Linked DNA regions of Caldisphaera lagunensis DSM 15908. The main gene of each other region encodes a partner of the protein of the gene in region 2 in a complex. Links are inferred from orthologs where the notes say so. Each region holds a gene or a part of one and is shown on either strand. Other genes may lie near its edges. The genes, in order: CALAG_RS06945 and dph2.

What was found.
Region 1: the proteins of dph2 (region 2) and CALAG_RS06945 are in contact, whole or in part, in a crystal structure (PDB 6Q2D), measured with the Methanobrevibacter smithii proteins. The link is inferred for Caldisphaera lagunensis DSM 15908 from one-to-one orthologs. Residues at the interface, in WP_011954460.1 of Methanobrevibacter smithii: Met1, Met3, Tyr4, Pro28, Glu29, Gly30, Leu31, Met33, Phe58, His80, Thr124, Gln126, Ser179, Gly180, Asn181, Phe182, His183, Leu185, Tyr201, Asn202, Phe211, Ile215, Arg291, Asp295, Asp296, Gln298, Met299; in WP_011954157.1 of Methanobrevibacter smithii: Pro482, Asn483, Lys484, His485, Tyr553, Asp555, Glu556, Glu559, Leu560, Leu591, His592, Glu593, Asp594, Ala595, Val596, His597, Arg598, Gly599, Pro600.

The regions. Positions count from the first base shown.
Region 1 is NC_019791.1:1,398,604-1,407,078, reverse strand. Bases 3,519-6,514 are described here. They hold CALAG_RS06945 (elongation factor EF-2), read right to left. Parts: upstream 6,126-6,514; coding sequence 3,912-6,125; downstream 3,519-3,911. Other genes in these bases: pcm (protein-L-isoaspartate O-methyltransferase), read right to left, coding at 6,259-6,514; CALAG_RS06950 (hypothetical protein), read left to right, coding at 3,519-3,909. In the rest of the region: CALAG_RS06970 (prefoldin subunit beta), read left to right, coding at 631-1,020; CALAG_RS06965 (DHH family phosphoesterase), read left to right, coding at 1,036-2,043; CALAG_RS06960 (ERCC4 domain-containing protein), read left to right, coding at 2,048-2,749; CALAG_RS06955 (DUF371 domain-containing protein), read left to right, coding at 2,754-3,203; more of CALAG_RS06950, read left to right, coding at 3,208-3,518; more of pcm, read right to left, coding at 6,515-6,933; CALAG_RS06935 (polyprenyl synthetase family protein), read right to left, coding at 7,168-8,094; CALAG_RS06930 (methyltransferase domain-containing protein), read right to left, coding at 8,281-8,475. UniProt on the Methanocaldococcus jannaschii protein: Catalyzes the GTP-dependent ribosomal translocation step during translation elongation.
Region 2 is NC_019791.1:1,162,517-1,170,962, forward strand. What follows is about bases 3,115-6,081. They hold dph2 (diphthamide biosynthesis enzyme Dph2), read right to left. Parts: upstream 5,134-6,081; coding sequence 4,096-5,133; downstream 3,115-4,095. Other genes in these bases: CALAG_RS05670 (exosome complex RNA-binding protein Csl4), read right to left, coding at 3,115-3,466; CALAG_RS05675 (METTL5 family protein), read right to left, coding at 3,444-4,079; CALAG_RS05685 (50S ribosomal protein L16), read right to left, coding at 5,137-5,658; CALAG_RS05690 (acyl-CoA dehydrogenase family protein), read left to right, coding at 5,819-6,081. Also shown: CALAG_RS05650 (molybdopterin biosynthesis protein), read right to left, coding at 1-1,157; CALAG_RS07840 (hypothetical protein), read right to left, coding at 1,568-1,858; CALAG_RS05660 (DNA-directed RNA polymerase subunit L), read right to left, coding at 1,909-2,217; CALAG_RS05665 (DUF2067 domain-containing protein), read right to left, coding at 2,219-2,824; more of CALAG_RS05670, read right to left, coding at 2,834-3,114; more of CALAG_RS05690, read left to right, coding at 6,082-6,859; CALAG_RS05695 (helix-turn-helix domain-containing protein), read left to right, coding at 6,989-7,333; tpiA (triose-phosphate isomerase), read right to left, coding at 7,330-8,001; fbp (fructose-1,6-bisphosphate aldolase/phosphatase), read right to left, coding at 8,095-8,446. UniProt on the Methanocaldococcus jannaschii protein: Catalyzes the first step of diphthamide biosynthesis, i.e. the transfer of the 3-amino-3-carboxypropyl group from S-adenosyl-L-methionine (SAM) to the C2 position of the imidazole ring of the target histidine residue in translation elongation factor 2 (EF-2).

The DNA.
Region 1 (8,475 bases), 230 kb from region 2 along the record:
TATAGTTATTTTTAATTTCACTTTTTTTAACCATACAATTAAAGTTTAAAATTATTTATTTTTTATTTAATTAATTTATATTTCTATAATACAAAATAAATGCCATCTGTGGTATTACTAATCAATGATACTATAGACGAAGCTAACAACACAATTTACTACTTGATGAAGGAGAAACGAGATGGAGGAGTTCGCATAACTGCCTCTTTTGAGTTATGCAAAATCAAAAAAATTACTGTTAACTCCCCAGTTAACAATAAGAAATTATAAAAATTTGAAAAACTTTAGTGCATGAATAATTGATTTCTTCTACATTAAAGGATCTACTAGAGTAATTTATTATTATCCTCATAATTATGATTACATTCATCATGTTAGAATATTAAAAATAATTAAAAAACACTATCATTTTCTAAACTTCACTTCATAAGTTAGGAGTCTTAAGAGTTGTTGATTGTTATTGCTAAGTGTTTTATCACGCTATCTCATACCTCTTAATCAAGAAGTGGATAAATATCATTACTTTAAATTATTATAATAAGAAGGTATTAGAAAATCTTTTTAGAGCAAGGCTTTCAAATTCTTGTAAAAATAAAAGGAAGGCCTATTACACAAACATTGGGGAGAAAATTGGTAGAAAGAGTTCCACCTGAGGCTGAGGCTAAATATAATAAGTATTTGCAATTAAGAGACTCATATAATGTTGTTGTACAAGAAAGAATAAATGCTGAATCTTCTTTAGGAGAAATAGAAAAAGTATTAGAAAAATTACAATCATTGGGACCTGATGCAGAATTATATAAAATGACAGGGTTTGTATTAGTAAAAAGCAGAAAAGAAGATCTACAAAAGGAACTAGAAACAAGAAAAGAAGATCTAGAATTAAAGATTAAGGCACTCAAAAATCAAGAAACAATGATAAAGGAGCAAATAGATAAAATTACAATCGAGCTAAGACAGCTATTATCTGGTATTGGAGGCACACAAACTAAAACAGGTATTGGCGGAGCAGGGAGTTAAAATAGGTAAATCATATTGATAAAGACGAATACAAATAATTTTTTAAATGATTTTATTAATGAATTAAAAAATGGAAATATAGGGATTTCTTTTCATTCAAATGCCGATTTAGATGCAATTGCATCTTCATTAATTACCTATGAATTATGCAAAAGATATAATGAAAAATGTTGTATTGATCTAAAACAAGGTCTCTCAAAAGAATCTATTATTGCTTTAAAGGAGATAAATATAGAAATAAAAAAATGTGATTTTAATTATGACAAACTTATTTTATTAGATAATGCAGGGATTGAACAAGTATCAAATTTAATTTCAAATAAAAATATTCCTTTAATAGTAATAGATCATCATCGTGAGGGAAAGATTTTCCAGATATCAAAACTGTATTATATAGATGACGATGCTTCTTCAACTACCGAAATAGTTTCCTCCTTTGCAAGTAAATTAACCATTAATCTTGATGAAAATATATCAACATTAGGTATATTAGGAATTTTATTTGATAGTAATAGATTGGAAAGAGCAAGCAAAAGTACATTAGAATCGCTACTTTATTTAATGAAAAATGGTGATTATAAAAAAGCGATTTCTATTTACTATAAAATCATCAAAGGAATTGAAGAAGATTTTTCAATTAAAATGGCTAAACTTAAGGGTTTTTCTAGAGCAATAATTGGAAAAGTTTGTAAAGATCTAATAGCTGTAGTGACAGAAATAGGTTCTTATGAATCAATAGTATCTAGGACATTAATACAAAATGGTGCTGATGTTGCATTCACTATTAAGTATAAAGAAGGTGAAGATATAAGGATTTCAATAAGAATTTCAGATAAAGCGATCTCAAAGGGAATAGATGCCTCTAATATTGCAAGAATTGTTGCAGATAAATATAATGGAGAAGGTGGAGGACATATTGGAGCTTCTATAGTTACTATCAAAAATAAAAAACCAATAGAAAAAGAAAAATTTTTCAGTTATTTAGTTAATTTAATAAATGGTATATGCAAAGAAAGTGGATAGAGTTATGGAAACAAAAAAATATAGGGTTTATGCAGATTCGAGAGAAGAAGCTTCTGGAGTTCCGAAAATACTAGAATCATTAGGATTAATGGTTATTAGGAGGCAACTAGAAGAGGGAGATTATCTAATACCGGACAACATAATTATAGAAAGGAAGAGCTCTAATGATTTTGTAAAGTCATTATTTGATGGTAGACTATTTGAACAGGCTAAAAAAATGTCATCAAAATATAATAATATAATATATATTGTGGAGGGTGACTTCAGAAAATCCCTTCTCTTCTATAAAAATAGGGAAAAGCAGATTCAATCTGCATTAATTTCATTAGTATTAGAATATAAAGTCAAAGTCTTATGGAGCTTAGATCAACTCTCAACAGCGGAATACATAGAATCAATAGCAAGAAAATCTGAGCCCTCTAAAGAGGTTAATGAGTCTCCAATACTCAAGAAACCTAAGATAAATGATAATAGGCAATGGCAACTTTACATTTTGCAATCATTTCCAGGAATAGGAGAAAAAAGTGCTGAAAAAATATTAGAGCATTTTGGATCTCTAGAAAAATTTTTTAACTCAAGTTTATCGGAGCTTGCAAACATAATCGGAGAAAAGAAGGCCTCAAAAATTAAAGAATTGATTAAGTTACCATATAAAAAAGATGCTAAAGGAAATAGTAGTCTAGAAAACTATTATAGTAAGGATTGATAACTTGCAGGAAAAAGAGTTCATATCTAGATGGTTTACGTTTAAAGCATATGGCCATAAAAATGTAAGAGCAACTCATAAAACAACTATAGAAATTACTAAAGATGACTATTTGACAACAAGGGGGGATTGTATAATAGGAATTAAATCAGAAGTATCATTAAATGATTTTCCAAAGTGGCTTAAAGAAGATATAAAGAAAGGTAATATGATATTAGTTGTTTTTTGTTCAAAGAAAAATTGCGATAGCTTGATAGGATACGGCGATAGTAATCTAATCCTTAATAATGAAACCAAAATAATATTTAGAAAAAGTAATTATATAGAACCTGCAACTGCTCTAATAAAAAGTAATAAAGCAGCTGCAGATCTTGATAGAAATTTAATTGAAGAACTTAAAAACGGTGGGGAGCTAATTGTTATGATAACAACCATAAATTTTAAAATTTGGTGATAACATGAACAAAAAATATCAAGAAACTAGAATAACTAATGGTTCCTTAATATTATCAATTATAAATAAAATAATATTGAAAATAGAAGATACCTATGATGATAATTATAATTTATTTGATGCTAAAATAGATTATAAAATAAAAGATATTGACTATCTCTTAAAAAAGTTAAAAGATAATGTTATAGATCTCAAAATCAATACACCATGGGATTTTAAAGATCATATAGAGGAGATAAATGATAAAAAAATTATTATTAAAAATGATACAAATCTAAAGAACTACATAAGCATTAAAGATTTATATGATTTTATTCCTTATATCCCATTCCATACAGATCTAAGTATAATAAATTCTTTTACTCAAAAAACCACCTCATCAAATATAGAATATTTATTCCTTTACGATTACAATGGTTATCTTTCTATATTGGAGGGAGAAACACTAAAGGTAAAAATACCATTTATTAAGGTAGCATATAACATGCATTCTCATCCTAATGGACATTGCGGATTCTCTTTACCAGATATCAATAGTGGACTTGATTTGCTATCCGAAGGAGGATTGGCATCTTCAGTTGTTACTGAGAGATGCGCCTTAGTAATGTATCGTCAAGGCCTTGTTATAGAAGATGATTATATAAATATAAAATCAAGAAAATATGAAAACTTGAAGTCTATAAAATTTATTAAAATAGTCTATTAGGGTTAAGGCCCTAACAGATCTTCTAGTTTCGGTGGTCTTGGAGGTAATCCTTTCCTCTCTCTTATTTTCTTAATCAAATCGTCTAATAACGAATCTGGAACTGGAGCCCACCTGCTAAACTCCGTTCCCCAAAACGCTTTACCTGCTGTTGACCCTCTTAATTCTTGAGATATATCAAAGCTCTCTGCAACTGGTATCTCTGCTGTTACAATTGCTTGCAATCCTGATTGTTTAACATCCAATATCTTTCCTCTTTTCTTTGTTACTATTGAAGTTACTGGGCTTAAGTAATCCATGGGAACTTTAATTTCTAGTTTCTGTATTGGTTCAAGTAATGTTGGTTTTGATGTCAACATAGCAGCCCATATAGCATTTCTAACAGCAGGATATATCTGACCTGGACCTCTGTGGACTGGATCTTCGTGTATTTCAGCATCATGAAGTACAACTTTGAGACCTCTTACAGGCTCTGCTGCCAATGGTCCTTCTTTTACCGCTATCCTAAATCCACCTAATATTGTATCCTTCACTTCTTTTAGATATTGAACACCTGATGTTGCATCAATAAATATGTTTATATTTTCATCAATAGACCATATTTTTCTAGCCTCATCATAATCCCAGTTTGCTTTATCTCTTAATATTTTTGCTCTATCCTTAGCATCTTGATCTTCATTAACAAGACCCTTATGGATCAAATCAATTGTCTCATCGTTTAATGGCTCTACACTTATGTAGAATCTATTGTGCTTATTAGGGCTCTTTCCTTCAAACACCTTACTATTCTGTTTAACAGATTCTCTATAAACAACTATTGGTGGCGTAGCCTTTACTTCTACCCCATATAATTCCTTCAGCATCCACATAGCTATTTCTAAATGAAGTTGCCCCATACCTGATATTAGATATTCTCCTGTCTCTTCATTAATTTTCACTACCAAATTTGGATCCTCTAATGTTAACTTTTTAAGAGCGTCTATCATTTTCGGCAAATCTTGTAATTTTGCTGGTTCTATAGCTGATGTTACTACAGGTTCACTAATATAATGAAGTTGCTCGAATGGTGCAGCTTGTGATTTGTATGATACTTCAACAAGTGTTTCTCCAGACTTTAGGCCTTCTATACCCATCAATGCACCTATGTTACCTGCGGGAATCTTAGCTGTTAATTCTCTAAATGGCCCCATATATAGGCTTACCTGTAAAATTCTCCCAGTACGATCACTCGAAACGATGTAAACTTCTTTACCAGGCTCTAACGTACCTGAAAATACTCTACCAGTTGCTACAATTCCGGCTTTTTCTACCTTAATAGCATTTGCATAAAATACTAGAGGCCCGTTTGGATCTGATTCCATCATAGCCTTACCTAAATCTGAATCAAGATTTCCCTTCCATATCTTTGGTATTCTATACTTCTGTGCTTCTTTAGGATTTGGTATAAACTTTACTACCATATTTAATAATGCATCCCAAATAGGTGCCTTCTTAAATAGCTCTACTACCTTATCTTTATTATTAGAAGAATATGCATCTATTATATTTTGAAAAGTTATGCCCTTCTTTGTAGCATCAGGCACTGTTAAAGCCCATTTGTCTTTTGCGCTACCAAATGCAACATTACCTTCAGCAGGATTTATTTTCCATTTATTTTTAAATTCAGGCTCAGCATACATATCAATCAAATTGTTAACATCTTTAATTATTTCTACAAATCTTTCTTGTATTTGCTGAGGTCCGAACTTTAGTTCTTTTATTAATCTATCAACCTTGTTAATGAATAAAACTGGTTTAACCCTTTCCTCTAATGCTTGCCTTAAAACAGTTTCGGTTTGTGTCATAACGCCTTCCGCTGAATCTACAACAACGATTCCTCCATCCAATACTCTAAGACTTCTTGTTACCATACCTGTAAAGTCTACATGTCCCGGAGTATCAATTAAGTTAATGACGTATGGTTTTCCATTATATTCATGATATAAGCTTGCATTAGCCGCTTTAACTGTCATTTCTCTTTCTTTTTCTACGTTAAGGTAGTCTAAAAGCAGAGCATCTCCTGCAACTCTTTCTGAAATAATTCCTGCTCCTGCTAATAATGTATCGCTAGTTGTTGTTTTACCATGATCTACATGGGCTATAACACCTATATTTCTTACTTGCTCTATGTTAGCCATTATTTTTTCTATTTCTGAAATTACTTTTACTCTGGCGCCCATTTTTTTCACCCACTTCTTTTGATAAAGAAGAGATTAAGGGTTAAAAAATAATATTATTTTTTGTTTGATTAAGAAAGTTTTTTAAAAATGATTAAAAAATAATCTGCTTCATAACAAGGGAAGAGTGAAACATTTAATTTGTTTCCTCTTTACCAAATTTAAATCCTTCATAACCAATTAATGGAACAAATATTACACTGATATCATAACGCAATTCAATATTTCCAAATTCATCTTTTCTAATTATGGCTAGTTTTTGTTCCTCTAATGTTCCTAAAGGTAATATAGCAATACCATTATTTTTTAATTGCATATTAATAAATTTCGGCACAACCGGAGTTGCAGCAGTTATTATTATTCTGTCATAAGGCTTTTCTTCTTCATATCCTAGAGATCCATCTCCAACAATTAACTTTACATTTTTATGCAAACCTAATCTTTCAAGGTTTTTATAAGCCATTTCTGATAACTCTTTTATTCTTTCTATTGAAACAATTAAGCCCTTTTCTTTAACTAGGTATGATAGTATTGCAGTTTGATATCCTGACCCAGTTCCAATTTCTAAGATTTTATTTCCTTCATTAACTTCTAATAACTCTGTCATATATGCTACAATACTTGGGGCGCTAATTGTTTGCCCGTAACCTATAGGTAATGGTTTATCTTCGTATGCCTCACTTAAATATTGTGATAAAACAAAGTTAGCTCTGTCAACATTAATAAGAGCTTCTTCCACTTTCTTTGTTTTAATAAATCCTGAATTCTTTAAGTAATTTATCAATGACATTTTCTTATTAAAGCTTTCCATCTTTTCACCTTAAACTTATTAGCTATAAGTAGTTTTACTCATATTTATTAGAAATTTGCGCAAATAATATTTTTTTACCTCTAGGATTAGATTTATATTTAAACTTCTTAATTTCTATTAGCTCTTTTTAATTCCTTATGCAAACTACCGTGCTCTCAAAGATGGGATCTCTTGTAAAGAGGACGAAAATATTTCTGAAAGGCTTATTTAAAATTAATAAACAGAAACCTATAGTTAAAACCTTTTTAAAGTAAGTCCAACACTTTCTAACATCTTGTTAACCATGAAGTATGGTATTCTTGATAACATTGATTTTTGTTTTGATTCCGGCAATTCAACTATTGCATTTGATGCCTCATTTACTACATCATTCAATATATTCATTCCATTTTTTATTATTTCATCCCCCCTCTCACTAATAGGGTATCTATGCATTATGTATTTTTCAAATAAGACTTCTCCTGGATCAAGTTTTTCTTTTTTTCCTATAAGATATGAATAATAATCCCCAATATCATCGGCTAGTTGATAAGCTATACCTAATTTATCACCATAAAATTCTGCATTGTCTACCAAATTATTATTCTTTGCAGCTATCACACCTAATACAGCAGATAAGCTAAATAATGAAGCAGTTTTTAACTTAATAACATTCATATATTCGGAAGGATTTAATTTTAATGAGGCGTATGCATCTAAAATTTCGCCCCTTACCATTGCCTCCCATGACTTTATACTATATCTTATTGCATCAAATCCATATTTTTCTATCACTCTTTGTGCAACAGGAACTAAAAGCAAAGCAGTTAAGGCCGTTTTTCCAATACCATATATAATCCAGCCTGATAATTTACCCCTTCTATTAGTATCTTTATCAACTATATCATCTATTGCAAGACTTGCTGCATGAACCATTTCTATAGCAACTGCAGCATCTGAAGCATAATCTAAACTTGCGCCCAATGATTCTGCAAAAAGTACAGTTAAGAAACCTCTAAACATCTTACCTCCTATCGTAAGATATCTAGCAATACCATCTATTCCTAAGTTTTCCATTGATTTTGCTGCATCTTCTATTTTTGGTTCTAAATATTCTCTCACCTTTTCCCATTTTTCTAAAATTGAAGTGTCGATATCCTCATAGGATTGTTCTTTGTCCAATTTCAGCGCACCACTTTTTCCATTATTTGCATATATTAGTTAAAGTTTATTAATATGCATTCTACCCTCTACTTTAGTTTTAGAAATAGTAATTATTTAAATATTCTATACATTGGAAATTTATTTTAATTTTTTAATTTATTGGTAACAATTAATTCATTCTTAACAACTGAAAAATTAAATAAATTAAATTTTATCCTTTCTTGGATCACTCGCCCAAAGAATTCCTACTATAATAGGCTTTTTCTTAAATGATACTTTTTTGAAATATTTATTAACTGACTTTAAAATTTCCTTTGAATTATACATATAATAAATTGTTTTATGTAAGTCAGGATATAATAAAGCATCTCTACCACATCCCATAACGATCCCAAATAC
Region 2 (8,446 bases):
GAAATGCTTATACCTGCTATAGAACCTGAACCGCTAAGTATTGGATACGCACTTAAATAATCTTTATTCCAAACGAGCTGAACAGGAATTAATTCTGTGAATCCTCTACCAGCATTAAGCCTAAATGGAATTCTTGCCTTAACCTTTGGTTTTTCTGACTCCCCTTTACCCATCATTTTTCTAACTATTGGCTCTACTATGTTGTAAAGATTCATCATTGCAGATAATGGAAATCCTGGTAGTCCAAAAAGAATCTTTTTGCCTAAAACTGCTATTGCTGTAGGTTTACCTGGTCTAGATTTCAAACCATGAACAATTATTTTTGCTCCTACATCATTAAAGACCTTATAAATCATATCTCCATACCCTGCAGAAGTGCTTCCAGTAGTGATCAAAATATCTGCTTCATTTATGCTTTTACTTATCTCATCTTTCATTTTATCATAGTTATCAGGCAATATTCCTCTAAACTCTACATCTGCTCCAAGTTCTCTTAGCATTGCTGTTATAACATAACCATTAGAATCATATATTTTTCCATGTGGCAAAATATTTCCAGGCTGCTCTAATTCTACCCCAGTAGAATAAACAATAATTTTAGGGGGCCTATACACCTTGATTTTATTTAAACCTAAACCAGCAAAAACTGCAAGCTCTCTTGCAGTGATTTGTGTATTTTTCCTTATTACAACATCTCCAGTAGCTATGTCGCTTCCTGACATAGAAATATTTTCTCCTGGAGAACTCATTCTGTATATTTTTATCTTGTTATCCTTCCTGCTAACATATTCTTCCATAACTATAGAATCAGCCCCTCTTGGAACCATAGCTCCAGTTGATATTTGTACAGCCGTACCAGGCTTTACTTCAATAGATGGATGGCTACCAACTTCCACTTTTCCAATAACCTCGAGTTCTTTTGGCTCTATTTCGCTTGCACCTGCTATATCAATTGATCTAACAGCATATCCATCAACAGTTGATCTGTCAAAAGGAGGATAATCTATTGGTGCAACTACGTCTTCTGCTAATACTTTATTGATTGATTCTAATATAGGAACCTCAATAACGCCCAATGGGCCTATACCATTAGTCTCTTTTTCTATTAATTTAATCGCTTCCTCTACTGATACCAATTTATGAAATACTAATGCCACATTTAAACACCTTTTTAATTTAATAATTCAATCCCATTCCCAACCCTAACTCTTTGAGTTAATTATCATCCCGCTTAATTTGGTAGGGAATGGTTGCTGTTAATTCCATCGCACAATAGTATCAATTAAAATTAATAAAACTTTTGCCCATATCCCTTATAGAAAGATTTTAAGCTATTGATATTCTAAAAATATTCATCTTGCATTGGCATTAATTTAAAACTAGTTTTAGGAATAAGATAAAGATAATGCTTAAAATTTACAAAACATCAAAATCATTTTAATCCTATTATCAAAATAAACGATAAATACTTTAAGGGTAAGCTAGATAATTGTATAAATGCGCGGGGGTGCCCGAGCCTGGCCAAAGGGGACGGGCCTAAGACCCGTTGGCGTAGGCCTGCGTGGGTTCAAACCCCACCCCCCGCATTTTTATATACTTGTTCAAATTCATCAATCAAATTAGACAAAAACATAAGATATTTCTTATTTATCTCAGCCTTATCATCTAATCCACAATTGCAATCACCATAATAATAAGATAATTCATAAAAATAACCACTTTTCTTAATTTTATCGCAAAAATCTTCGCACCCATTAACAGAAAGAATTAAACTATCTATTGAATAAAACCTTAATATTATACCACCACAAATTTTATTTTTGCATTTGCTAACAAGGATTCTTGATTCTTTTTTCATTGCGCTCTCCATTATAACTCATAGCAAAAAAATTATTATCTTTATTACATTTAAATCTCAATATTTATATTCATTTCTTTTATTTTTTCAATATACTTTTTCTTAAATTCCTCATTCATTTCTTTTATTTTCTGTAATGCTTCTATTAGCTTATCTTTAGGATCTATATTTTCATCTAAATCCATATAAATTATTAATCTGTTTTCCAATGGATGAGGAACTTCATAATATGCAATGTTTACTCCTTTAAGAGTCTGTAATACAGTAGATAATAGATTTCCAATAGTATGATCTTCCCCTTCTATTTCTACCTTATATATGCCCTGATCTGTTTTGGTGATTTTAATATCTCCAGCCATATTATTGCACCTTGCCTAACATCTCGTATGTATCCTTCCAACTATATCTGGTATATATCTTGTTTTTATTCTCTTCTAAAATTCCTAAACTAAGACCTTTTTCTATTACATTATTAATTTTCTCAAAATCTCTTTCTCTCAACGTTAAATAGCAAGCTAGTGCTTTTATTAAAGCATTACCATAGTTTTTTCCAGAAATATGTTTTAAATTTTCATTTATTATATTAGCTAAAGAATATACTTTTTCTTTTCTTGCTGTTGTTATTAAAAATTCTTCTTGTATGGTTGTTTTATAACCGAGCTTACTTAAACAAAATTCCAGCATATCAAAAAAATCCTTTCCTCCTTCAGGATTTAAGTCTTTTAGGCTATACTTAAAACCCTTAACTTTATTTTTATTTGTTTCAAAAGATAAAATCTCTTTTATCTTAGACTTTATATAGTTAATATCCCTAGGCGTTACATAAAAATCTATAATCAATTTGTTGTTTTCAACTTTAATTGTTGCTTCCTGGCTTGATATAACAGTATTAATTTTTTTAAAAATATTTTCTATATCATAACCTTCCTTTAAATTAAAAATAAATCTTTTCTTTAAACTTTTCATCAAAAACACCTATGGTGACATTAATATTGTTTTCTTCATATCAATTTTTAGCAATTTAGAAGTTGCTAAATTAGATATTTTCCTTTTTTCTACATTACCACATTTGGGACATTTTAATTGATCATTATTTTGCGGTATCATAATCTCTCCACATTTAGAGCACATAGAATAAATTACTCCATATTGAGGTCCCTTTAATGAAAGGTTATATGGATTACTTGAATTTATTACTTTAGCCAATATTATATCTCCAGGTTTAACAATATCCATCAAATCATTAAATTTATCTACACCAACTTGGTTTGAAATAATTGCTCCAGATAATGGACTTGAAAATTCAAACTCCCATTTAGGTCTTGGATATAAAACTATTACACCATAAATATCAACAAATATTATATTTTCTCTAACAGATGAAACTGATCCTAAAACAATGCTATTTTTCTTTGGTAATTTTAGTTTTTTATATGAATTTACTGATATTGTCCTATTATTAAAGTCTATAGCAATTTTACCCAAAAACATTGACCTTAGGTATCCTGTTTCAGTATCTATATAAACTCCTTCACCTTCAACAAATTCTTCTTGTTGTGCAATAACTTCTCCTGGAACAACAACATTATTTTTCAAAGAGTAATACATCTACCTTTACCCTCCTTATCCTACTTTTATGATATGTCATTGAAGCGGGTATTGGAAATTCCCTTGTATTTAACAATCTCAATCTATATCCCCACTTGTTACTTAGTGATTCGTGAAAATTTAAATTTCCTGATTTCAATACAGAGTAAATCCTCTTAGGATTCAATGAAAATGCGTATTCCAAAAATCTTTTATCAGCGTTTCTATTCCAAACCCCAAAAGGAGGATTCATAATAATTAAATCTATGTGATTTTTTCTTATTAATCCCAAATTCTCATTTATAAAAGTCTTTATTAACAAAAGCCTTCCTCTTAAACCAAAGGTTTCTTCTCCATATAAACAATATTTAAAGAACCTATCATCAATTTCTAATCCTATAGCTTTACTAGCACCAAAAATAAGAGATGCTAATGCTATCCTACAAGTGCCAGAACCTAAATCAAGCACTGTTGAGTCTTGAATAATATTTGAAATATATGCATGATTTAGCATATCCAAAATTATTTCTGATGGAGTATTGTATTGCTCTAAATCACGAATCGGATTAGTTATTGATGGTAATGTTTTTTCTAAGAAAACCTTTGCGTTTATGTATTTTTCATTTTTATTCAAATCTTACACCGCTTTTTTACCATGGAAAAATATACTTATCTATTTTGCCTGTTAAAGCCATATAAGCTTCTCCAGGCGTAAGAACTGGCTTTTTATAATCCATTAAGTCATCAATGGGAATCCTTGGGCAACTTGTTATTACAAATGCATCAAACCAATCGTTATCAATTGATAATAAATTTAATTCGCTCATGTTTTCTGATGTTAATAATACATATTCTTTTTTATTTAGCATCTTTATTATCATATTTAATAAAGATGGTCTATATTGACCCGTTTTTAAACCAATTATTACTCCCCAATGTCTTGCTTCCATGGCTTTTGATATAACAAACAATCTTTTCTTATAATATTTTATTCCAATTTGTGTAAAATCTCTTACAGTATTGCTGTAAAGGTCTATTTGAGCAATTGGCTTTAATGTAGATAAATATAAACCTAATGGATGAAATTCTCCTCCTCCTACAAATATATAACCATCAATATTTTTATTGATAACAGTTCTAAAATCACAGCCAATTATTTGACCTGGATCATAATATGGAGATAATCCATTAGATTTTATGATATTATATTTACTGTTGTTTCCAATAATATTTAAAATTTTATTATATAAATGTGTATGCTGTGCAGTTAATGCTATTGACAAGTTTTTTACATTATAGGTATCAAGTATGCTAAGGGATTTTTCTATCATATTTTCATCTATATCTAATTTGCTCAACGCTCTAACAAAAACAACTCTATCCCTTAAATTAGAAGGTAATGCTAGCGGTGATGCCAAATATTCTGGATATTCTGAATGGGCTATATGAATTATTAGATCAGGATTAATTATATTAAAAATCTGATTATATTGTAAATCACATGCACCATATATGCTTTCCATATGAATTATTGGCTCAGCCTTATAATTTTCTCTTATACAGTTCGCTATCGCTAATGCAAATTGCTTCATACCATCAGGTAATTGCAATAAAACCCTTTTACCTTCAATATTAATATCAGGAAAAACCAATGTATAAGGTATACCACAATCAAAATTCTTTGACATTATTTACTTCTCCGTTCTATCCTCTGATATTACTATTCTAGTTTTCTGAGGTAACTTTGATGCACCTCTTCTTAAGGCCTCTTTTATTTTTTCTAAATCTGCTTTCCTACCCCATACCTCTATTAATTTATCACCAGCATGAACTATAGCAGCAACCCCTATTGGTGTTCCAAATGATAGTCTCATGCCATCTTGCAATCTATCTGCTCCAGCAAACGCCATCATTTTGTTTTCTCTTATAACTTGGTGAGGATATTTGGGTATTCTCATATAATAATTAGCATCACCAACTTCTGTTGATAAATATTTGCTTGTCATAACTCTTGCTGCTTCTAAAGCATTTGACCTTATTTGACCTAATTCTAACGATATCAAATCAACCTTTATCTCATAGTTTTTAAGCATGTCCTTATTTCCAACTTCAAATTTAGTTATTTTTGGCGGAGGGGCTCCATGTATATACTCTTTCCTTGTATATGGCTGGCTTGTTATGTGCGAATAACATCTTCCGGGTCTCATTGGCATTTTTTATCACCTCTCTTTATTCCGTGTTTAACCCCTATAAAAGTTTGCTTTTATGATTTTCTAAATTTTATTTATGATAAAATAATATATTAATATTTTATATTTAATTGATAAATTATATTTATATAGAGAGCATTGCATTAATAACATTGGTGATTGAATGTCAGAATTACCCAAGGACATAGAAAACTTTCTTTTAAATGAAGTTCCAAAAATAGCAAAACAAGTTGATGAAAAAAATGAAGTTCCAAAAGAATTCTTAGAAAAAATGAAAGGTGTTGGACTTTTTAACTTAAGAAAAAATGGTTTAGGAGGTATTTACAAAGCTGTAAGACTTGCCTCTAGATCTAGCCCAGCAATTGCACATGTTATTATGATAAGTGGTTCTGGATCACTTAAATCAGGCATTGATAATTCAATATTTTCTGTTACTATAACAGAGCCTGGCGGAGGTACTGATATAAAGGGTAATCTAAAAACTGTTGCAGAAGAAGATTCAGAAGGAAATGCAATAATAAATGGAGAAAAAGTATTTGGAAGCAATGCTCTTTATGCAGATTATTTTATAATTTTGGCTCAAGGACCTCAAGGACCAACTCTTTATTTAGCAGAAAGACAAGATAACATAAAAATTAAACCCATGGATCTAATAAGCTTTAGAGGGGCTGGCATTTCTAATGTAATATATGAAAACACTAAGGCAAAAAGAATATCTCAACCTGGTAAAGGCCTTAGAGAGGCTTTAGAATTAATAAACTATGGCAGATTAGGTTATGGTTCGATAGCCTTAGGTATTGCGGAGGGGGCTTTAGAAGAAGCTGGTAAAAACGCTTTAAGTAAAAAAATATTCAACAAGGAATTGTCTGAATATCAATCAATAAAGTGGATGTATGCGGAAATAGAAATCAAAATAAAACTTCTGGAATCTCTAATTGATAATGCCGTTAAAAAGTATGAAAAAAACAATTTATTAGATCCTTTAGATGCTGCTATATCGAAAGTTTCTTCAGGAGAACTTGCTCAAAGAGCTACATGGATTGGAATACAATTGCTAGGAGGTAGAGGGTTTACTGCAGGAACATTATTAGAAAGGTTGAATAGGGATGCAAGAGTATTAGATATTGGAGAGGGTGCAAGGGAGGTTTTATTAGACTTTATTGGAGATCAAGCAATTAAACAATATAAACAAGCTTTAATTTAAATTTATCTTTTATAATAATAGTTTAATATCCTTTTTTAAACTATATGTTAAATTCTTTAACTTTCTTTTTGTTTTAAAAAGGAAAAATTTTTAAATATTAGAAATAAGTAATATAACTAGGTGAAAAATGTGGAAAATAATGAAGTTAAACCCATAAAAGCGTTAATACAATGCGTATCTGTACCAGATTATGACCTAGCAGCACAAATTTTAGATTATCTTCTTGATAAAAAAGAGCTAAGCGTTAGGGATTTAACTAAAGTATTAAGCGTTAGCTATCCATTAGTTTTAAGAGTAGTAAATGATTTAGCTGGTTTAGGTATTGTCGAGACAAGCAAATTAAAGGTAGAAGGAAGAGGGAGGCCAAGAAAGCTTGTTAAAATAAATGTTGCAAAATTACTTGAAATGCTTGACGGATGCAGGAAAAACCTAGATGAGGCTGAAAAGGTATTAAAGCAAAAGCCAAGAATCTAAACACTATTCATTTTTTCAACGAAATCTATAATAACTTTATTTGGATTCTTTGACTTCATCACTGCGCTTGCAATTAAAACCCCAGAAGATCCTAATTCTATGGCTTTTATCGCATCATCTGGTATTGTTATACCTGCTCCAGCTAGAACTGGTATATTAGAAACGCTTTTTACTGCTTTAAGAGATTCAGTTATTACTTCAGGCTTTGCCTTAGATACAGGAATTCCAGAACCTATTAATTCAGGCGGCTCAACAGCTATCATTGATGGATTTAAATAAGCAATTCCAGCAGCCTCTCCTGGTGTATCTGCACATACTAATGATTCTTTATTCAATTCCTTCATTTTCTTAACAATTTTTTCTATATCTCTATAAATAATTTTATGCTCACTATGATTTATCAAAGATCCTTTAACTTCCAAATATTTTAAAGAGTCTACAGATAAAAAGCCTGTATATGCCCCATAATCGAGAGGATCTATATGTTGAAGATATATATCGTCATATATATTAATTATTTTACTTATCATAACTGATGGAACTGATAATATTATTCTTACATTGCTATATTTAGATGATAATTGGTTTGCAGTTTTCGCTATTTCTAATGCAACATTGTTATAAGCTGTTTCATATGATTTAAAATTAATAGCAAATACGTATTTCATTTCTATCGCCATTTATTAAGGTATATCTTAGCTATATAATTTTTCATTAATCAAAAATTATTAAATTGGGTTCAAATTAAAGTCTATAAAAAATTATTTAATCTCTTCCAATTCATGTTTTATTATTGGTTTATACCCTAATTCGAAGGGTCTAAATTTGTTTTCTAATTTCTTGAGCACATCTGGTAAAGTCGTATATTCCATATCTTCTGGTCCAAGTCTATGAGGCATAAATGGACCATGTCTTCTCATGTATTCTGCAATTATTTGAGCTTGTCTTCTAGTTTCATCGAATGCAACATCATCAAACAAATCACTAGGCCCAACAAGATTTCCATTCTTTATATTAAAGCCTAAAGCTGCTACTCTAGGAGGACCGTCAAATCTTGTCATTTTGGCATCTTTTATTCCAACAGGCATTAATGGACCTGCATGACTACCTCTC